One region of the Vibrio ostreae genome, then DNA from elsewhere that is predicted to be linked to it. Evidence: predicted binding sites of a transcription regulator. Region 1 holds the regulator's gene; each other region holds the start of a gene.
What was found. The regulator PurR, encoded in region 1, represses purine synthesis genes. The targets are predictions, from matches to a motif close to TNANGNAAACGTTTNCNTNA.

Region 2: purE (5-(carboxyamino)imidazole ribonucleotide mutase) is a predicted target of PurR. The motif match lies at 5,382-5,401, and genes of this name have one in related genera.
Region 3: KNV97_RS07135 (uracil-xanthine permease family protein) is a predicted target of PurR. The motif match lies at 1,907-1,926, and genes of this name have one in related genera.

The regions. Positions count from the first base shown of each region.
Region 1 is NZ_CP076643.1:737,764-745,289, reverse strand. It holds gene cmoM (tRNA uridine 5-oxyacetic acid(34) methyltransferase CmoM) at 1-50, opposite strand, end outside; gene elyC (envelope biogenesis factor ElyC) at 166-975, shown strand; gene torR (two-component system response regulator TorR) at 1,110-1,817, opposite strand; gene torD (molecular chaperone TorD) at 2,063-2,707, shown strand; gene purR (HTH-type transcriptional repressor PurR) at 3,047-4,054, shown strand; cyclic di-GMP riboswitch class I at 4,218-4,302, shown strand; gene KNV97_RS09530 (TfoX/Sxy family DNA transformation protein) at 4,420-5,010, shown strand; gene KNV97_RS09525 (TVP38/TMEM64 family protein) at 5,187-5,870, shown strand; gene KNV97_RS09520 (putative signal transducing protein) at 5,886-6,203, shown strand; gene KNV97_RS09515 (alpha/beta fold hydrolase) at 6,219-7,052, opposite strand; partial or broken gene glgA (glycogen synthase GlgA) at 7,287-7,526, opposite strand, start outside.
Region 2 is NZ_CP076643.1:2,678,869-2,686,394, forward strand. It holds rRNA gene KNV97_RS18425 (16S ribosomal RNA) at 1-1,496, opposite strand, end outside; gene KNV97_RS18430 (gamma carbonic anhydrase family protein) at 2,032-2,580, shown strand; gene KNV97_RS18435 (DUF1488 family protein) at 2,573-2,839, opposite strand; gene aroE (shikimate dehydrogenase) at 2,841-3,671, opposite strand; gene hemF (oxygen-dependent coproporphyrinogen oxidase) at 3,755-4,669, opposite strand; gene KNV97_RS18450 (L-threonylcarbamoyladenylate synthase) at 4,685-5,242, opposite strand; gene purE (5-(carboxyamino)imidazole ribonucleotide mutase) at 5,469-5,954, shown strand; gene KNV97_RS18460 (5-(carboxyamino)imidazole ribonucleotide synthase) at 5,959-7,095, shown strand; gene KNV97_RS18465 (DNA topoisomerase family protein) at 7,161-7,526, opposite strand, start outside.
Region 3 is NZ_CP076643.1:193,299-200,824, forward strand. It holds gene ybaK (Cys-tRNA(Pro) deacylase) at 42-524, shown strand; gene KNV97_RS07135 (uracil-xanthine permease family protein) at 614-1,861, opposite strand; gene KNV97_RS07140 (DUF2066 domain-containing protein) at 2,083-3,318, shown strand; gene KNV97_RS07145 (DUF2069 domain-containing protein) at 3,474-3,908, opposite strand; gene wrbA (NAD(P)H:quinone oxidoreductase) at 3,905-4,480, opposite strand; gene arsC (arsenate reductase (glutaredoxin)) at 4,511-4,861, opposite strand; partial or broken gene bepA (beta-barrel assembly-enhancing protease) at 4,883-6,336, opposite strand; gene KNV97_RS07165 (sulfurtransferase TusA family protein) at 6,609-6,845, shown strand; gene KNV97_RS07170 (AI-2E family transporter) at 6,838-7,526, shown strand, end outside.

The sequences.
Region 1 (7,526 bases):
TTTTTTGCAAATTTGTGGGCAATATCGTCGAAATTGCGATCTTCTGTCACTGTAGCATGCGTTATGATAATAAATCGTGCTGCTATTCTGTCATAGGAATGGCAGGAATAAAGAGGCTTTTAGCCCTTTTTATTATCAAGTGCTGTTTTTTCGGACTATTTGTTTATGTTTGAGCTGAAAAAAATTGTTTCTTCTTTAATGATGCCACTTCCGGCATTGCTGCTGATTGGTTTTGTGGGCCTGATGCTGATCATGTTCACGGCCAAACGCAAAACCGGATGCCTTGTTGTACTGTTCTCCCTGTCCGGTATTTTTCTGATCTCTTTTCAGCCGGTCTCCAGTCGTTTGCTGATGCCGCTCGAGCGTCAGTACACGGCTTTTTTACCGGTGGATGGCACCGTTGACTACATCATGGTGCTGGGTAATGGCCATGTGGTTGATGACCAGATTCCGCCGACATCCGAACTGAGCCGGGCGGCATTAATGCGCCTGAGTGAGGGGATTCGGGTGATGCGGATGTATCCCGGCTCTAAGTTGATACTGTCTGGTTATGCAGGCGGCAGTGAGTTCAGTCATGCGCGCATGCTGGCTCGTGTAGCGTTAGCGCTTGGCGTCCCTAAATCAGATATCATCTTGCTGGAAACCGCCAAGGATACCTGGGAGGAGGCACGTCAGGCTGCGGCGTTTGTGCAGCAGAGAACCCTGGTTCTGGTGACGTCCGCCAGTCATATGCAGCGGGCGCTGAACGAGTTTCACTCTGCCGGTCTGCAACCGATCCCTGCACCGACTAATTATCTGGCACAGAGCAATATTACCCAGCCATGGGACAAGTACACGCCCAAAGCACTCTATCTCGAGCAGACTGAACGCTTTTGGTACGAAAGTATGGGGCTTATCTGGCAATCTCTGCGGGACTGGGTAGCGGGACATCAGCAAACCGCTCCGCTACAAGGTTCTGAAACCACACTGGAATAATGGCAGATACAATAAAAAGACCAGCTTCAGGCTGGTCTTTTTACTCACTAGTGAATGACTCCTACTGACAGGCTGGTTACATCACGCCTCACCTTAGTGTTAACCACTGACAAAAGTATTAGTCACCGGCGAAATTAGTCACCGGCAAACATGTAGCCCTCGCCATGCACTGTGACAAAAATTTGCGGGTTCTTGGGGTCAAACTCTATTTTGGCGCGTAAACGACGAATCAGAACATCGATCGTTCGGTCATTTGGCATATCCACCCGATGACTGAGCAGATTAAGAATTTTCTCCCGGCTGAGCACCTGATTCGGACAAGAAGTCAAAGCGACCAGCAGCTCATACTCGGCCTTGGTCAGTCGCACCGGCTTGTCATCATGGAAGAGCGCGCGCCGGGCTATATCAAAACGCCAGTCCCCAAAGGAAATCGTTCCAGGCGGGAGCACACTTTCAGAGACCATATCTCCAGCCATCAAAGAGACCCGCCACAGCAGATTTTTAACTCTGGCTAAAAGCTCACGCAAGGCTATCGGATGCGTAATACAGTCGTCAGCGCCCATCTCTAAGCCGATAATCCGGTCGATACTGTCGACACGGCCAGTCAGCAAAATAATACCGGCGGTTGATTCCCCGCGCAGCTCTCTGGTCAGCAGCAGACCATCCTCATCGGATACATTAATATCCAGGATCAAAATGTCCACATGATGTTGTGTGAATATCGCCCGTAATCCCGCAGCATCACTTGCCTGTGAAACCCGATATCCTTCTTTGTCAAAATAACCAACCAGGGTATTACGTGTCACATCATCGTCAATAACAACAAGAATATGATTGCTCATGGCATAATTGGACCCATAAAAACGATGCAACCAATTTTAAATATTGCCAATGGCAATTCTAGCATTCACGGCAAAAATCCACGCCTTTATTGATTCAAGACAAGCTCTGACAGCAATGGCTTCTCCCCACAAACAACAAAACCTATTTTGTTTAACCGTTTTTTCACTTAACGCATTATTACTATTGATGATTATTGATTAGACTTACTACAAGTACACGCAGCCGGAGTCTGACCATGCAAGACATGCAAGAACTGAAAGCTTTCAATGATCAACGCGCCGAACTCTATTGGTGGTTATCCAGTTTATTCAACCAGGAACTGAGCGCCAAAGAGCTGGCCCAATATCATTCTCCGCAGATTCGTGGTTTCCTTTCCGGATTAGGTGAAAATGACGAACTCAAGCCCGCCGTCCGCAACATCATCAACGCCCTTAACCGATTACTGGAAAGACAGGACGCGCAATTTGAGCTCGCCGCCGATTTTTGCCGTTTGTTTCAGGGGATCCAACCTCAAGCGCCTATCCCCTGCGCTTCTCATTACAACAACACATCCACTCCCGGCCATGACACAGCTGCGTCAGAAATGGCGCAGCTGATGAAAGCCGCCGGCATTGCTAATCCCTCACCGACGCAACCTGCCGATCACATCGCGGTGGAACTCGACTTTCTCGGTCATATGATCATGCGCAGCAATGAGCTGGAGAAACCGGTCCATATGGAGCAGGCATTCGCTGAACAGGCCATTTTTATCGAGAACAGTTTAATCAATTGGGTGCCACAATTTGCCCAGCGGTGCCGTGAGCATGACACCTTCGGATTTTACGCGGCCGTCACTGACCTGCTGGTTGCGTTATTAAAACTCGACTTAGCCTATCTCACCAACGAGTAACAGGCTTTTATAGCGCTTTAGGTGACCTAACCGGTCCGATTTAGTGATGATAATTTAGACTCATCCGATGAATTTCGTTGCGACTTAGAGCGTTGCAGTCTAGAATCTTGGCCGCAAACGATAAAATACAACGTTAAGATGCAAACCGCTGTTTAAGGGCGGTTTTTGTGTTTTTACTACTTATAGGCTTCACTTTGTGTAAAAGCCTAACCGCTGCTGAACCTGAGCATGGCTTCCCCCGAACGGCGGGATATACTGCTCAACGGGCAACATCCATCATGACGTATACCGTTCATGACACAATATTGTTGCATCGGCAGTCATCGACAGGACAAACCTATGGCTACGATTAAAGACGTTGCTCGCCTGGCCGGCGTTTCAACAACAACCGTATCTCACGTAATTAACAAAACCCGTTTCGTTGCAGAAGCTACACAAGAAAAAGTGATGGAAGCGGTAAAAGAGCTGAATTATGCACCAAGTGCCGTAGCTCGCAGCTTAAAATGCAACACCACCCGTACGATCGGTATGCTGGTAACCCAGTCAACCAACCTGTTTTTCTCAGAAGTGATCGATGGCGTAGAAAGTTACTGCTACCGGCAGGGTTACACGCTGATTTTATGTAACACCGGCGGCATCTATGAAAAGCAACGTGACTACATCCGCATGCTGGCAGAAAAGCGTGTTGATGGCATGCTGGTGATGTGTTCGGATCTGACCGAAGAACTGCTGGAAATGCTTGAAGCACATAAAGACATTCCGAAAGTGATCATGGACTGGGGCCCGGAAACTTCTCAGGCCGATAAAATCATGGACAACTCAGAAGAAGGGGGTTACCTCGCGACAAAATATCTGATTGACCATGGACATCAGGATATAGCCTGTCTGAGCGGCCATTTTGTCAAAGCGGCTTGTCAGGAACGTATTGCGGGCTTCCGTCGTGCGATGGCTGAAGCCAATCTGCCGGTATGTGAAGACTGGATCCTGGAAGGTAACTTCGAATGTGATACCGCTGTACTGGCGGCAGACAAGTTGATTGCCATGGATAAGCGTCCAACTGCCGTGTTCTGTTTCAATGACACCATGGCTTTGGGTCTGATCAGCCGTCTGCAACAACGCGGTGTACGTGTACCGGATGATATGTCTGTGATTGGTTACGACAACATCGAATTAGCCGAATATTTCTCACCACCGCTGACGACTATCCACCAGCCAAAACGTCGCGTGGGTAAAAACGCATTTGAGATCCTGCTGGAGCGCATCAAGGATAAAGAACACGAGCGCCGTGTATTCGAGATGCATCCGGAAATAGTAGTACGTGATACGGTAAAACACTTGACAAAATAAGGGTTTTATCGAAAATACGCATCGCATCCCATATGAGCACGCGTTAGTTGTGTTAATTTTGTTGCACCCGTTAAATATAAACTTTAGAATGAGTATCACATTTGCAGACTGTAAATGTGATACTCATTCAATGATTTAATCATCCTTTGATAAAAAGGAGATGTCACGCACAGGGCAAACCATCTGAAAAGGTGGGACGCAAAGCCTCCGGCCTGAACCAGTTTCTGGTAGGTAGCGGGGTTACCGATGGCAAAAATGCATTAATTACGAAGTTGACTCCCTACTGACACACATACTGCATTCTTTTGCTACTCTCTCGGACCTGATTTTGGTGGCGTATTAATTAATACACCGAGACTTAAAGCATGGATAAACCAATACTTAAAGATTCAATGCGGCTATTCGAACAATTAGGACGCGTTAAATCTCGTTCAATGTTCGGCGGATTCGGCATTTTTGTCGATGACACCATGTTCGCATTAGTAGTTAATGATAAATTACACATACGTGCCGACGACGCTTCAACTGCAAAATTTAAGCAACAAGGTTTCGAACCCTATGTTTATAAGAAGCGGGGTTTCCCGGTCGTAACCAAATATTTTGCGTTACCGGAAGACTGTTGGTCAGACACCGGACGTATTCTGGAAGATGCTAAAGCTGCACTTGCCGTTGCAAAAGCAGAACGGGAAACACAAGCCCAGGCAAAACCAGATCGTTTAAAAGACTTACCTAACCTGCGATTAGCGACAGAACGAATGCTGAAAAAAGCCGGCATTCAAAGCGTTGAAGACTTGCAGGAAAAAGGCGCCGTAGAAGCTTACAAAGCAGTTAGACAGTCACATACTTCAGATGTCGGTTTGGAACTTCTGTGGGCACTGGAAGGCGCGATAGAGGGCAAGCACTGGTCAGTAATCCCTCAGGCACGTCGCGACGAGTTGTTACAACGTTTGTCTTAATCCCTTAAAAATCAGAGCAACTTCACTTAATAAAGCACTCGCAAATGCGGGTGCTTTTTTTGTTGTTGGGTGAAATTTGGTTTATGGTGAAAGAAAAACACGATAAAACCTGTCTCACTAATTATCTAGCAAAACATCGCTATTTATCTTTCAGGTTATCACCATCAGGAGCACATATGAGTCGCAAGTGGGTTTGGGGAATTCTGCTTATCGGGATTATCTTAACAGCCAGTATTGTATTGGGCCCTTCCCTGACTCTGGAGAATGCGAAGTTACAGCAATCATTACTCAATGAGTATATTCAGAGCCATTTAATTTCAGCCGCCGCTCTCTATTTCTTCAGCTATCTGGTGATCACAGCATTATCTATTCCGGGCGCAGCGGTTGTCACACTACTGGGGGCCGCGCTGTTTGGTTTTTGGTTAAGCCTGCTGCTGGTCTCATTTGCCAGTACCCTGGGTGCCACACTGGCTTTTCTCAGCAGTCGGTTTCTGCTGCGTGAATGGGTGCAAAAGCGATTTGGGGCCAAGTTGGAAACCATCAACCGCGGTATGGATCGTGATGGCGCCTTTTACCTGTTCTCCTTGCGCCTGATCCCGGTGTTTCCGTTTTTTCTGATTAACTTACTTATGGGGCTGACATCCATCAAAGCCACCCGTTATTATTGGGTAAGCCAATTAGGAATGCTGCCTGGCACTGCGGTGTATCTGAATGCCGGCACTCAGCTTGCCCAAATTGACTCACTGGCAGGTATCGTCTCGCCTTCCGTGCTGCTGGCTTTTGCACTATTGGGGGTATTCCCATTGCTAATGAAGTGGCTGCTCAATAAGCTTCCCCATCGTCGCTCCGATGCCACTTAACCGGATGCTCAGTCTATGAAAATATTCATTGCCGCTAACCCAACCGACGCACACTTATTATGCGAATTACTCAAGCAAGCAGGAATAATCTGTGATGTACGAGGTGAAGGATTGTTTGGCCTGCGCGGCGAATTGCCGCTCAATGATGATACTGCTCCGTATATCTGGCTCTTTCATCCTGAACAGCTGGCACAGGCCCAAGCACTGATTGAAGAATACACACGTCCGGCTGCCGACAGCAAAACGGCGGCATGGCGTTGTCACTATTGTGGTGAAATGAATGACGCGCAATTTGCCCTCTGCTGGCAGTGCGGAAAAGCTGACCAAGAGTAGCGAGAGCAACCACGGTCAGCTCTGCACAAGCGATCTGGTGATGCTCGGCGAAACAGCAACATGCTGCTGAATAAAACCAATTGAAACCTGGTTGAAGTGCTCAGGTTGCTCAACGTTACACACATGACCGCAATCAGGTATCTGGTATAATTCACTGTGACGGTGCGCAGCAACCATCTCTTTGACCGGCTGAATAAACATATAATCCTTCTCTCCCATCAGATAGAGCGTAGGAATCGCACTGTCCTTCTGTTTGAAATAGCCCATCAGCGGATTGACATCAGCCGCGAGAGTAAACCAACGTTTAAACTCTTTCTGACACAGCTTTTTCGCTTCACGAATAAACAAGTGGCGTGACTCTTTCTGACTGCGCTGCGGCATGACAATGTAGGCAAATAAACGATACAGCCACATGTAGGGAATGATGTGCTGGCCGAGGCGTCCGAGCTGAACCAGTATCTGAGAGCGGGCATTAAAGCGGGTAACCGCCCCGCCCAGCACCATAGACGAAATCCGGTCAGCCGACACTTCCGCAATATTACGCACTATGATGGTCCCCAAAGACATAGCAACAAAGTGAGCAGTGCGGATATGCAGGTGATCCAACACACACAGGACATCCTGAGTCACGGAGTGGAAGGTATAACGATGAGAGATTAACTCTTTGAGCAATTTGCCGGACTTACCATGCCCGCGCAGATCAATCAGCAATAAATTGAAGTGCTGTTTATAGGCTTTAATTTGCTTGAACCAAATCGACGAACTGCCTCCGGCACCATGCACAAATACCACCCACTCCGAGCTGAATGGATGCAGATACGTTTTATGGAACAAAATGTTGTCAGACATTAGTAACAGGCTCAGTAATCACTCGCGCACAGACTACCATAATCTGCGCCAGCGTAAGTCATCCAACACCGACAACTGTGCACAAAACAAACCACTTACCATAAAAAAACGGAATGCTTTCACATTCCGCTCATAAACCTTGTCGATTCAACACCAGATATCCGAACTCTGCTTTGACAGCAGTGCAACCGGGCAGCTCTTTAAAGACGGATATCGGCCTTTATCTGCGTCGGGTTAATCAAACCGGGCCAGACGATACATCTTGACATATTCCAGCGCCGACTCGCTCCAGCTGAAATCGGTGCCCATCGCGCGCTGCTGCACTTTGAGCATCTCATCGGGATGTTGCAGGTAAAACAGCAAAGCACGTTGCATTGTAATCAGCAGAGCTTCAGGTGACGGCTCCTGAAAGCCAAAACCGGTCGCCTCATGCGGGTACTTGTCATAATCATGTACTGTGTCTTTCAGCCCGCC
Region 2 (7,526 bases), 1.5 Mb from region 1:
AGTCATGAACCACAAAGTGGCAAGCGTCCTCCCGAAGGTTAAACTACCTGCTTCTTTTGCAGCCCACTCCCATGGTGTGACGGGCGGTGTGTACAAGGCCCGGGAACGTATTCACCGTGGCATTCTGATCCACGATTACTAGCGATTCCGACTTCATGGAGTCGAGTTGCAGACTCCAATCCGGACTACGACGCACTTTTTGGGATTCGCTCACTTTCGCAAGTTGGCCGCCCTCTGTATGCGCCATTGTAGCACGTGTGTAGCCCTACTCGTAAGGGCCATGATGACTTGACGTCGTCCCCACCTTCCTCCGGTTTATCACCGGCAGTCTCCCTGGAGTTCCCGACTTTACTCGCTGGCAAACAAGGATAAGGGTTGCGCTCGTTGCGGGACTTAACCCAACATTTCACAACACGAGCTGACGACAGCCATGCAGCACCTGTCTCAGAGTTCCCGAAGGCACCAAAGCATCTCTGCTAAGTTCTCTGGATGTCAAGAGTAGGTAAGGTTCTTCGCGTTGCATCGAATTAAACCACATGCTCCACCGCTTGTGCGGGCCCCCGTCAATTCATTTGAGTTTTAATCTTGCGACCGTACTCCCCAGGCGGTCTACTTAACGCGTTAGCTCCGAAAGCCACGGCTCAAGGCCACAACCTCCAAGTAGACATCGTTGACGGCGTGGACTACCAGGGTATCTAATCCTGTTTGCTCCCCACGCTTTCGCATCTGAGTGTCAGTATCTGTCCAGGGGGCCGCCTTCGCCACCGGTATTCCTTCAGATCTCTACGCATTTCACCGCTACACCTGAAATTCTACCCCCCTCTACAGTACTCTAGCCTGCCAGTTTCAAATGCAATTCCGAGGTTGAGCCCCGGGCTTTCACATCTGACTTAACAAACCACCTGCATGCGCTTTACGCCCAGTAATTCCGATTAACGCTCGCACCCTCCGTATTACCGCGGCTGCTGGCACGGAGTTAGCCGGTGCTTCTTCTGCAGCTAACGTCAAACGAATGTGCTATTAACACACCCGCCTTCCTCACTGCTGAAAGTACTTTACAACCCGAAGGCCTTCTTCATACACGCGGCATGGCTGCATCAGGCTTGCGCCCATTGTGCAATATTCCCCACTGCTGCCTCCCGTAGGAGTCTGGACCGTGTCTCAGTTCCAGTGTGGCTGATCATCCTCTCAGACCAGCTAGGGATCGTCGCCTTGGTGAGCCCTTACCTCACCAACTAGCTAATCCCACCTGGGCATATCCTGACGCGAGAGGCCCGAAGGTCCCCCTCTTTGAGCCGAAGCTATTATGCGGTATTAGCCATCGTTTCCAATGGTTATCCCCCACATCAGGGCAATTTCCCAGGCATTACTCACCCGTCCGCCGCTCGCCGCCCTTAACGTTCCCCGAAGGTTCAGTTAAGTCGCTGCCGCTCGACTTGCATGTGTTAGGCCTGCCGCCAGCGTTCAATCTGAGCCATGATCAAACTCTTCAATTTAAGATTTTGTGGCTCAATGAATACTGACTTCAAATTACCTTAGTAATTCAAAGCTATTATCATTCCAACAGAATGATAATGAATTGACTGTGCTCGATACCGAAGTATCAAATTGGTCACTCAGTTCATTGATACCTAAGTTGATTCTCTAGAATCATCTTCGATTATCATCAACGAGTGCCCACACAGATTGATAGGTTTATATTGTTAAAGAGCTTCTCTTCCGACTGCAGTGACTGAGTCACCGTGGAAGAGGCGGCCATTTTAGCGAGATAAATTTTCGTGTCAAACACTTTTTAAATTTATTTTCGCAAGCTTTTCAGCTTTTAAAATGAACCTGACTGACCGCTTGGTTTCTTTCGAAGCTTTGCCGTGTCAGCGAGGGGGCATTATAGAGATCGCGTTCACGTTGGCAAGGGCTTTTTGTCGTTTTTTTCGTTTTTTTTGTCGTTTGACGTTTTTTTACTCACAAAGGGCTATTTCTTACACTCTTTCACTTCTAAACTGGCCTTTACAGCCTAAATAAGGAGGCGTCATGAGCGCAATTCGTAGTTATAAAGGAATCATTCCCCAATTGGGAGAGCGGGTTTATGTCGATAGCAGCGCCGTCATTGTCGGCGATATCACCTTAGGTGACGACGCCAGTGTCTGGCCACTGGTCGCAGCACGCGGCGATGTTAACCATATACAGATCGGCGCCCGATCCAATATTCAGGACGGCAGCGTATTGCATGTGACCCATAAAAACGCGGAGAACCCGGATGGCTATCCGCTTTTGATTGGTGATGATGTGACTGTCGGCCATAAAGTGATGCTGCACGGCTGCACCATAGGCGACCGGGTACTGGTCGGCATGGGGGCGATTGTCTTAGACGGCGTGGTAGTAGAAAGCGATGTCATGATCGGGGCCGGTAGTCTGGTACCGCCAGGCAAAGTCTTACAAAGTGGCTATTTGTATGTCGGCAGCCCGGTTAAACAAGCCCGCGAACTGACCGACAAAGAGAAAGCCTTTTTAGTCAAATCTGCCCAAAACTATGTGCAGAACAAAAATGACTATATGAATGAAGTCGAAGTCGTCAGCTGACGACTTCAATTTGTCCGTACTGATTGAAGGCTTCATCTTCAATCAGTGCCTCAGCACTCTCTTCAAGATCAAAGCGCAACTCGGCAAAAGTATCCAGCGCTTGCTGGCTATCCTCGACCACCCGGCCGCTTAAACGACTCAGTTCAGTTAATGGCACCACACATTGGATCAGAGCACCGGACTGCTGAGCCGGAAAAACCACCGCCTGCAGCGCTTCATCCCAACTTTGTATATCAGGAAATAAAATTGACTGATTCATTTTACGCTTCCAGGTTGTTACGTAACTCGCGCAGAATTTGCTTTGTTCCGGGACGTAAACCGCGCCATAACATAAAGCTCTCCGCCGCCTGACCAACCAGCATACCCAGCCCGTCGTAAACATGAGCAGCACTGTTGTCCAGCGCCCATTGGTTAAAGACGGTCAGACCTTTGCCATACATCATGTCATACGCCACGCTGTGCGAACCGAAGATCGCACCACTGACCTCAGGCAGTTTGCCTTCCAGACTGGCCGAGGTGGAGTTGATGACCACATCGTAACCGCTGGCGACCTGATCCATCGCTACCGCCTGCACCCGCTCATCACCGGCAAAATTCGCCACCAGCTGCTCAGCTTTACTCAGCGTCCGGTTAGTCACAGTAATAGAACGAGGATTTTTATCCAGCAAAGGTTTGATCACCCCGCGTGCGGCACCACCGGCACCAATCAGTAAAATGTTGGCATCCTGCAGTACCACCTGATGCAGCATCAGATCCTGAACCAGACCTTCACCATCGGTGTTGTCCCCGAGGATAATGCCGTCATCGAGCTTTTTCAGCGTATTGACCGCGCCCGCCAGACGGGCACGCTCAGTGAGCCGGGTGGCAAAGTGAAATGCCTCTTCTTTAAAAGGGACAGTCACATTACAGCCTTTACCGCCAGTGGCGAAAAACTGTGTGGCTGCCGTAACAAAACCATCGACCGGTGCAAGCTGCGCCGTGTACGTCATTGACTGGTTAGTCTGACGGGCAAACAGAGTGTGTATAAAAGGGGATTTGCTGTGCCCGATAGGGTTGCCGAACACTGCATAATGATCGTTTTGAAAAGCCATATCCATGCCTGAAGTATTTTTGCCTGAATCCTGAATAGAAAATAGGGTCGCTGATGCGACCCTACCACCGACACGAAATTCTGTCACCACTCACGCGGTACTAAAAACTCACCCAGTTGTGCCTCGGCGCTGCCTTCCTGAGGCTGATAGCGATATTCCCAGCGAGCCAGGGGAGGCATCGACATCAGAATCGACTCAGTACGGCCTCCTGACTGCAGGCCAAACAAGGTGCCGCGGTCAAAGACCAGATTGAATTCGACGTAACGGCCGCGACGATAGAGCTGGAAGTCACGCTCACGCTCGCCGTAGGGTGTCTGCTTACGACGTTCAACAATCGGCAGATAGGCCTGGGTATAGCCTTCTCCCACTGCTTTAATATAATCGAAGCACTGCGCGAAACTCCACTGATTCAGATCATCGAAAAACAGACCGCCAATACCACGCGTCTCTTCACGGTGCGGCAGGTAGAAATAGTCATCACACCAGGCTTTATGCTCACGATAGACATCCGGACCAAATGGCTGACACAGATCCTTTGCCGTCTGGTGCCAGTGCTGACAGTCTTGTTCAAACGGATAAAACGGCGTTAAGTCAAAGCCACCACCAAACCACCAGATCGGTGCTTCACCCTCTTTCTCGGCGATAAAGAAACGCACATTAGCATGCGAAGTCGGCACATAAGGGTTGTTAGGATGCATCACCAGTGACACCCCCATGGCCTCAAAGCGACGCCCGGCCAATTCAGGACGATGCGCCGTTGCAGAGGCCGGCATTTGTTTACCCGCAACATGAGAAAAGTTCACGCCGCCCTGCTCAAACACCTGACCATTGCGCATCACCCGGGTACGGCCACCACCGCCCAGACGTTCACCCTGCTCACGCTGCCAGGCATCTTCTTCAAATAGGGCCGCGCCATCGACGGCTTCCAGCTGCTGACAGATAGAGTCCTGTAATTCGAGCAGGAACTGTTTGACCGCTTCTTTATCTATACTCGGCATGGTGGTGTCCTTGTGTTAACCCTGTCTTAATACCTGAAGTGTTTTCGCGTCACGAATTTCGCTTGGCTTGTTACGTCCGCCGGTTTCACCGTGCAGAATCGCCACCAGCTTGTCGCCAAGTTGCTGCTCGACTTCTGCCGTCGTCATACATGGTGGCAGCCCGGACAAGTTAGCACTGGTTGATGTCAGCGGTTTACCATACGCCTGGCACAGCTGCTGCACCAGCGGATGATCGGTCACCCGTACCGCGATGGTATCGAACTGGCCGCTGACCCAGGATGAGACCCGCTCACTGGCCGGCATGATCCAGGTCACCGGACCAGGCCAGGTTGACTGAACCCGCTCCAGCTGTTCAGCGGTCAGCTGCGCTTCGTCAATATAAGGCAGCAGCTGCTGATAAGAAGCCGCAATCAGAATCAGACCTTTCTCCACCGGGCGCTGCTTAAGCTGCAGCAGTTTTTCAATCGCCTGCGGGTTATCCGGATCGCAACCGACCCCGAATACACCTTCGGTCGGATAAGCAATCACTTCACCAGACTGCAATGCCTGCAGTGTATGTTCGAAATTATTCACCTGAGATTCCTACTATTTAGCTGACTTGTACTTGCCAGGCTCTGTTGACCTGCTCTGTATTTGCCGCTTAGTGTACAAATTATCCGGCGTGACAGCTAAATCTAATTATTGCTAATTTAGCTGTCGAGAAACACCCCGTTGGCGCAAACGTTTGCTTGCGAGAAAAATCCTCGTATAATGCGCCAACGATCGCTCACCCAAATTAAAACGCTTGAAGGAGTTTGAGATGAAAGTCGGCATTATCATGGGATCAAAATCGGATTGGCCAACCATGAAGCTAGCAGCAGAGATGCTGGATCAGTTTGGTGTTCCTTACGAAACTAAAGTGGTTTCAGCGCACCGTACCCCTCAACTTCTGGCCGATTATGCCTCAAGCGCAAAAGAGCGTGGCCTGAAAGTCATTATTGCCGGCGCAGGCGGCGCGGCTCACCTGCCAGGTATGGCAGCAGCCTTTACCAGCCTGCCGGTCCTTGGCGTACCAGTACAGTCGCGTGCTCTGTCGGGCATCGATTCACTATACTCTATCGTACAAATGCCAAAAGGTGTTGCGGTAGGCACACTGGCCATCGGTGAAGCCGGTGCGGCGAACGCCGGTCTGCTGGCAGCGCAAATCCTCGGCACTCATGATGAAACCATCATGGCTAAGGTAGAAGCGTTCCGTGCCGCGCAAACCGAAACGGTTCTGGCTAACCCGAATCCGGCTGAGGAGTAATCCTATGCACGTTCTGGTATTAGGTTCCGGCCAGCTGGCGCGCATGATGTCGCTGGCAGGCGCGCCACTCAATATTGCCATTACCGCTTTTGATGTGACCAGCGGTAATGTGGTGCATCCGCTCACCCAGGCTGTGGTCGGTCACGGCCTGGAGCAGGCAATTGAACAAGCGGATGTGATCACCGCAGAATTCGAACATATCCCGCATGACGTGCTGGCCGTATGCGAGCGCAGCGGGAAATTCCTGCCAAGCACACAAGCCATCAAAGCCGGTGGCGATCGCCGGGTAGAAAAAGCCCTGCTGGATAATGCCGGTGTCCGTAACGCCAAATACGCGGTTATTAACAGCCGGGCCGATTTTGATGCCGCGATCGAAAAAATCGGTATTCCTATGGTACTGAAAAGTGCTCTGGGTGGTTACGATGGCAAAGGCCAGTGGCGTCTTAAGCAAGCGGCTGATGCCGATGCAATCTGGGCTGAAATGGCACAATGTATCGCTGCATCAGACAACCAGGCGATAGTCGCTGAGCAATTTGTCCCGTTTGACCGTGAGGTTTCCCTGGTAGGTGCGCGTGGCAGCAATGGCGAAATTGCGGTGTATCCGCTGGCCGAAAACGTCCATGTTAACGGCGTACTCAGCCTGTCGACCGCGATTGATGCGCCGCAGTTGCAAGAACAAGCGAAACAGATGTTCAGCGCGGTGGCCGACAGCCTGGATTACGTCGGCGTACTGGCACTGGAGTTCTTTGATGTGCAGGGCGAACTGCTGGTCAATGAAATCGCACCACGTGTGCATAACTCTGGTCACTGGACCCAGCAGGGTGCAGAAACCTGTCAGTTTGAAAATCATCTGCGCGCGGTATGCGGCCTGCCTCTGGGCAGCACCAAGCTGATCCGTGAAACCGCCATGATCAACATCCTGGGTGAAGATACTCTGCCAACACAATTGCTGGCGATGGAAGGTTGCCATATTCACTGGTACGGCAAAGAAAAACGTCCGGGCCGCAAAATGGGCCATATCAACGTGACGGCCGACTACAGCGGTGAGCTGCAGCGCAAGCTGTGTGAACTGGCCGCAGTGCTCGACGCCGATGCCTTCCCTGCCGTGCAAGAAGTGGCGCGTCAGATTCAGCCACAATAATTACCGCTGAACCCAAACAGCAACGGCGCCCTGTGGCGCCGTTTTTTTATGGTGCGGATTGCGAGTTATTGTGCCGGTGACGAGTCACTGCTCTGCGTATGGCCGCATTTTCGGTCCGCACACTGATAACGGGTGCCGCTGGCGAGCTTCTTCTCGATCAGCAAGCCAAAACCACACGCTTCACACTGCCCGGCCACCGGTGGCTGGTTAACGGCAAACTTACACTTAGGGTAAGCATCACAAGCAAAAAAGGTTTTACCAAATCGGGTTTTACGTTCAACCAGATGACCGGTTGCACACTCAGGACAAGCCAGAGCCTGCCGCTGCGGAGAGGCGTCTGCCGGCTGATCCGGCGATTCAATATGGTGACAAGCCGGGTAGTGACTGCAACCGATAAACATGCCGTAGCGTCCCTGGCGTAAAACCAGCTC
Region 3 (7,526 bases), 540 kb from region 1:
CTGTTTTTGTGTTTGTTAACGGGGATAAGGACCTATTTCGCATGACTCCTGCCATTAATCTTGCCAAGAAGAAGAAAATTGCCCACACCATTCACCAGTATGAGCATGATCCCAGCCACAGCAGTTACGGACTGGAAGCGGCGCAGGCGTTAGGTCAGGATCCGAAAACCGTATTTAAAACCCTGCTGTTCTGTCTCAACGGTGAAGCCAAGAATCTGGCCGTGGCTATCCTCCCGGTTGATCAAAAGCTCAATCTCAAGCTGGCGGCCAAAGCGGCAGGCGCCAAGAAAGCAGATATGGCTGATCCGGATATCGCGCAGAAAACCACCGGCTACGTGGTCGGGGGCATCAGTCCGCTTGGCCAGAAGAAAGCGTTACCGACCTTTATTCATCGCAGTGCCGAGACCTTGCCGACCTTGTGTGTCAGTGCCGGAAAGCGCGGCCTGGAAATTGAGCTGGCCCCACAGGATTTAGCCCTGCTGACCCGGGCTAAGTTCGCGGAGTTGTGTCAGCCCGAGGGTTGAGTGGATACGCATCCAATAAAAAACGGCCTCTGCAGAGGCCGTTTTGTGGTGAATTCTTACTGAACTCGCGCTGTGTTCAGACACGCAAATTAGTTGTCTTCTTCCATCTGGGCATTATCGACCACATGGTTTTCACCCAGATCCTGTGGCAGAACCAGGTTAAGAATAATCGCCACAATTCCGCACAAGCTGACGCCCTGCAGGCTGAACTCGCCGATGCCGAAGGCCATGCCACCGATACCAAAGACCAGAGTAATCGCCACAATCACCAGGTTACGTGATTTGTGCAGGTCAACATGGTTTTTGATCAGGGTGTTGAGGCCGACCGTAGCGATTGAACCAAACAGCAGAATCATAATACCGCCCATCACCGGAACCGGGATGGTTTGCAGCAGCGCGCCCAGTTTACCGACCAGAGCCAGAATGATAGCCGTCACGGCAGCCCAGGTCATGATGACCGGGTTGAATGCTTTGGTCAGCATGACTGCACCGGTTACTTCACTGTAGGTAGTGTTTGGCGGCGCACCCAGGAAAGTCGCTGCGATGGTTGCCACTCCGTCACCTGCGATGGTGCGGTGCAGACCCGGTTTTTTGATGTAGTCTTTACCGGTCACGTTCGAAATGGCCAGCATATCACCCACGTGCTCGACCGCCGGAGCAATGGCCACCGGAATCATAAACAGGATCGCATTGATATTGAATTCAGGGAAAGTGAAGTTTGGCAGTGCAAACCAGGCAGCTTGTTGCACCGGTGCAAAGCTGACCACTCCGAAGTAGAGTGACAGTGCATAACCGGCTGCAATACCGCCACAAATCGGCAGTAGTTTAAAGAAGCCTTTGGCAAAAACACTGATGACCACAGTGACCAGCAGCGAAACACAGGAAATCCACAATGCTGCGTCGCCGTTGACCAGCTGGACTGAACCGTCGCCGGTTTTACCCAGAGCCATATTGACCGCAGCCGGAGCTAGGCCCAGACCGATGACCATGATCACCGGGCCAACCACAACCGGTGGCAGCAGTTTATGGATGATGCCAACACCGCGCACTTTAATGACCGCACCCAGAATAATGTACACCACACCCGCGGCCATCAGGCCACCCATGGTCGCCGCAATACCCCAACTTTGGATACCGTACATAATAGGAGCAATAAAAGCGAACGAAGAGGCAAGGAAGATTGGCACTGAGCGGCGGGTAATGAGTTGGAAAAGAAGGGTGCCGACACCAGCCCCGAATAGTGCAACGTTAGGATCCAGACCGGTCAGAAGCGGTACAAGAACCAGAGCACCAAATGCAACAAATAGCATTTGTGCGCCTTGAATGGCATTTTTCATCGTTTTTTCCCTGATGCTGAAACAAAATTCGCGCGATTCTATCACTTTTGCAAACGATTGCCATGCAAACTGGATCAAAGTTTTTGTGGTTTTTATCACTAAGGCGGCAAAAGTACGCTGGAGCGGGCAGAGCCAATTTGACCTGAGACAGTAGGCGCGCCTTGCCCGAAGCGGGAGAGTTGCTTATCATCAGGCTTCACGATGTGGAAGGTAGGAAGAGTATGCGTTATTTAGCTTGGTTGATGATGGGGCTGATGAGTCTGCCCGCGTTTGCCCTGACAAAAGTCAACTTGTATCAAACGGAAGTGGTACTGGATCAGCAACAGGATAACGCCGATGCTGCCGCCCGTGCCGCGGGATTGCAGCAAGTGATCATCCGCGCCAGCGGCAATAAAGATGCGGCCAGTAATAGTGTGGTGCAAAAAGCCCTCGGCCGCACGTCTCAGTATCTCAATCAAATCAGCTATGCCCAGCAGGATGACGCCAAAGTGGTGCGTATGGGCTTTAGTGCGCCTAACGTTCGTGCATTACTGACCCAGGCTCAATTACCATTCTGGCCGCAGGAACGTGCCAATCTGCTGGTGTGGCTGGTAGAAGAGTCCGATTATGATCGCAGCATCAGCTGGGAACACAGTGATTCAGCGCTACTTAAACACATCAGGCTTGCCGCTGCTGCCCGAGGTTTGCCATTGACGTTACCGGTGGGTGATTTTGATGATATCACCGGTGCACAGATTTCCGATTTGTGGGGTGGTTTTAGCCGGCCAATCAGCCAGGCCAGCCAGCGTTACGCTACGGATGCGGTACTTGTGGTACGCGCCCAAGGTTCTGATTTACGCTGGACCTTGTATGATCAGCAGGCCGAGAGCATGATTTCCGCACCGAAAACGCCGTTGAACGGCCAAGCATCCGGTGCGGATGCGGCGACCCAGATGGTGGATGAGCTTAGCGATTACTATGCCAAGCAGAATGCGGTTGTGGTCAATGGCGAATCATCGCAAGCTGTACTGGCGGCCTTTAAACCGATTGATGGTGCGATTGCTTTCTTTACTCTGGAAGAGCAGTTACAGCGCCTGAGTTCAGTGGCGTCACTGGACATAGTGAAAATTCAGGGCGATGAAGTCACCTTCAAGGTGAATCTGCTGACCAGTGAAGCTGAGTTTGAACAGGAAGCGCTGCGTATTGGTGCAGTCGGTAAGCGTGAAGCGCCACCAGCACCACTTGGCGCGCCTGTACCTGAGGTGACGCCACAGCCACTGAGTGATGACGCATCTGTGACTGATGAGGCAGAGATTGATGGCGCTGCGGTTCCGGCGCAAGAAAGCAGCGCCGATCCGATATCGCCAACAGACATTACTCCGGTATTGGCAGAGCCAACAGTGGCGCAAGCGCCGCTTGCTGAGCCTGAGCCGCTACTACCTGCACTGCCAGTGTTGTACTTTAGCTGGCAACAATAACCGTCGGCGGCAATAAGAATGAGCAGTGACAACAGCGGCAAATCATGTCAGCGGGAATCAGTCACGATTCGTCATCAGTAAAAAAAGCGCCATTAGGCGCTTTTTTAATGTCGTCTGTCTTTACCATCAGCTGCGCTATTTGCGGTGCTGAGGCATTACTTACGTGGCTGATCAAATCGGGCCCGCTCCTGCTTTTCCACCTCTGACAAGCGGGTCAGCTTAAAGCCCAGCTCTTTACCACGGTGACGGGCGTAGAGGATATTGCCGATAAAGGCGGCAAAGGTAAGGACAAGTTCCACCGCCGCCAGCAAGCGTTCACCGTTATCGATGTACAGCAGAGTCAGGGCGTGCAAAAAGTAGAACATCAAAATGAAATTGGCCCAGGCATGCGTGTACGGTTTGCCGGCCAGGATTCCCGGCAGTGGCAGTAGCAAGGGGATCATCCAGGCGATGGCCAGGGTCAGCGCATTAATGTGCGGATGAGGCGATAGCGACAGTTGCCACAGTGCTATCCAGGCCAGCAACGCTAAATTTCCGCCCAGTGCCAGCCAGCGGAACAGCGCAGTGCGGGGAGACATGTCGACACTCATGAATTTTCCTTCAGTTGGCTTGCGATACGCGCAAGGCGTTGCCCTAAGCGTTGCGCCAGCTGGTTTTCCTCTGCGCTCAGTTTGTCCTGATGACCCGACACATGACTGGCGCCATAAGGCGTGCCGCCGGAGCTTGTGGTGTGCAGCGCCGGCTCGGAATAGGGGATGCCGAGAATCAGCATGCCGTGATGAAGCAGGGGTAATTGCATGCTTTGCTGTGTGGTTTCCTGGCCGCCATGCAAAGTGGACGAGGAAGTGAATACGCAGGCCGGTTTGTCGATGAGATCTCCGCTCAGCCACAGCGGAGTGGTTTGATCCCAGAAGTGTTTCAGGGGAGCGGCCATATTACCAAACCAGACCGGGCTGCCCATCGCCAGACCATCGCACTGCTTGAGCTCATCCAGAGTCAGATGGGGATCTTCTCCATCGGCCTGCTGCGGGCTGAGCTCCGGCACAGTGCGCAGTACGGCCTCACAGCCAGCGACCGACTCAATGCCACGTGCGACCTGACGCGCCAGCGCACGGGTGCCGCCATGGCGGCTGTAATACAGCACTACGAGTTTCAGACTCATACCTGTTCTACTCTCATACCTGTTCTACTGTCATAGAATGTCCAGTACCTGCTCCGGTGGACGCCCGTGGCGGGCTTTTCCGTTGGCAACCACGATTGGACGTTCAATCAGCTTCGGGTGTTCGGCCATGGCGGCAAACAGGTCATCATCCGATAGTGAGCTGTCAGCCAGGTTGAGTTCTTTATAGAGTTCTTCTTTGGTCCGCATCATCTCGCGCACCTGACTCAGGCCCAGCTGGGTGTACAGCTCTTTCAACTGGGCCACGCTCAGCGGCTCATCCAGGTATTTCACCACTTGTGGGTCGATGTGGTTGGCTTGCAACAGCACCAGTGTTTCACGGCTTTTGGAGCATCTCGGGTTGTGATAAATCACGACAGACATAAAAACTTCCTCTTAAGTAGGTTATTGCAGTGTCAAGAAGCGCTCTCGTTGCACCATCAACTGGTCGATACGTGCATCGTAGCGCGCCTGTTCCAAACTGCCCAGTTTCGCCAGCTGGCTGGCCTGAGTATAAAACTGAATCGCTTTGTTCCAGTTGGCTTGCAGAGCGAGGATTTCAGCCCGTGCCGCCAGCTCTTCGGCGCCGTTCCCCCCAGGGCACTGGACTCAGATAACAGGTGCCAGCCATTGGGATCGTTGGGGTTGTCATGGGTGTAGCGCTGCAGGGTACGTATTGCCTGCGGATACTGCTCCGCTTTGATCAATGCGTTGGCATAGTTGATGATCAGCACCGGGTTGTTCGGCTTCTGCTTCAGCGCGCTGCTGAGGCGTTCGACTGCCTGTGGCGCGCGGTCTGTGGCCAGATACAGGTCGGTCAGCGCATCGAGATAGAAATTATTGTTGGCATCGCTTTTGAGCAGCGAATCGAGCAGGGGCTCTGCCTCATCAAAACGGCGGCTGTCGAGATACACCAGCGCCTTACCATACTCAAAGGCCGGTTTGAGCTCGGGAGCGGCTTTTTTCTGCGTGCGCTCAAACCAATCCAGCGCGGCATCTGAGTCAATCCCGGCATATCGGGCAACCACGCGCGCGCGCGCCAGGTGATAATGCAGCGACGGCGGCAACTGAACCGGGCTGAACTGCTGGGCACGCACCCGGCTGTCGGTGATACGATCAGCCGGCAGCGGGTGAGTCAGCAACATAGGCGGTGGTGTGCTGGCATAGCGATATTCATCGGCCAGACGACCAAAAAAGCGTGGCATGGCATTGACGTCAAAACCCGCTTTGGCCAGGGTATTGATGCCAAACCGGTCGGCTTCTTTTTCATTGGCTCGGGTGTAGTTGATCTGACTCTGAATATTACCGGCGGTCGTGGCGGTAATGGCGGCAATACCCGCTTGCGGGGCTGCGATAGCCAGCAGCAGTGAGCCAGCCAGGGCGGCAATGGTGGCCGGCGTTCGCTGGGCCTGATCTTCCATACTGCGCGCCAGGTGACGTTGGGTGACATGGGCGATTTCATGCGCCATCACCGATGCCAGTTCACTCTCAGACTGGGCATGCAGGAATAGGCCGGAATGCAGGGCCACATAACCGCCGAAAAACGCAAACGCGTTAATGTTACGATCGCGAATCATAAAAAAGGTGAACGGCGTTTTGACATCATCGCTGTTGGCGACCAGGCGGTGACCGAGCGCATCGATGTATTCGTTCAGGACCGGGTCATCGATAACCGGTTGGTTATTGCGCAGCATGCGCATGTATGCGTCACCATAGATCAGTTCCTGATCTATGGTCAGGGTTGAGCCGGCGACGGTGCCGATGTCGGGCAATTCAATGCTGTCGGCATAACTCGGCACCGGAGCGGCCAGGGCCGCTGCGAGGCAGAGACATAACAGTGAACGAGTACGTTTGACTATCATAGCTACAGGTAATACTCCAAAATCATCTCTCACTAAGACACTGTCTCATCGGAATGGTTTCCCTGCGGGCGGCCGGGACTGATACGCTGACAAGGTGCGCCGGCATGGCTGCAGCGCTGCACCTTTGACCATTAGTCAATCTTGCGCGGGTTTGCCGATTCGCTATTGCTTGGTAATGAAAGGTAACGATTTTTTCTCCGAGAGAAAAACTGGCACGCCGCGCAAAAGACTATACAATATCTCACCTATATTAAGGATTGAGCCGCAGAATGGAACCGAATATTCTCGATTTACGTCAGCAGCGCTGCCCTATGGCGTTATTACTTGCCAAACGTCACACTGTGCAGCTGGATGCTGGTGAATCGACCACCATTTTGCTGTCTGATCCAAACTCAAAACGCGATATTGAAGCCTACTTGCTCCGGCAACCGTTTACCTGCCAGAGTGACTATGCCGATGGTTATTTTTCGCTATACATAGTTAAGGAGAGAGGATCCAATGTTTGAACTGGTGAGTCGTTGGTATAAGCGACGTTTCTCCGATCCACACGCTGTCAGCCTGGTGGCGATACTGTTCTTTGGTTTTATTACCATCTATTTCTTTGGTCATCTAATTGCCCCTCTGCTGGTCGCTATTGTACTGGCTTATCTGCTGGAATGGCCGGTGATCCAATTGTGCCGAATGAAAATCCCGCGCACTCTGGCGGTGATATTAGTCATTATGCTGTTTACCGGCCTGATGTTGCTGGCGGTGTTTGGCCTGGTACCGACCATCTGGCAGCAGATCGTTAACCTGATTAACGATATTCCCAATATGTACAACGGGCTGCAAAAATTTATCGCCATGATTCCAGAGCGCTATCCGGAACTGGCCAATCTGCAAATCGTTGAATCGATTGTAACCAATGCCAAAAATAAAGCGTTGGGTATGGGCGAATCCGTGGTGAAAGGCTCTCTGGCTTCCCTGGTCAGTATTGCGACCTTAGCGGTTTACCTGATCCTGGTGCCTTTGCTGGTCTTCTTCCTGCTCAAAGACAAGCAGGAAATGTTGGGTATGGTGCGCGGCGTTTTGCCACGCAACCGTAAGCTGGCCAACAAAGTCTGGCATGAAATGAATCAGCAAATTTCCAACTATATTCGCGGTAAAGTATTGGAAATATTGATTGTGGGTAGTGTCAGCTATGTCAC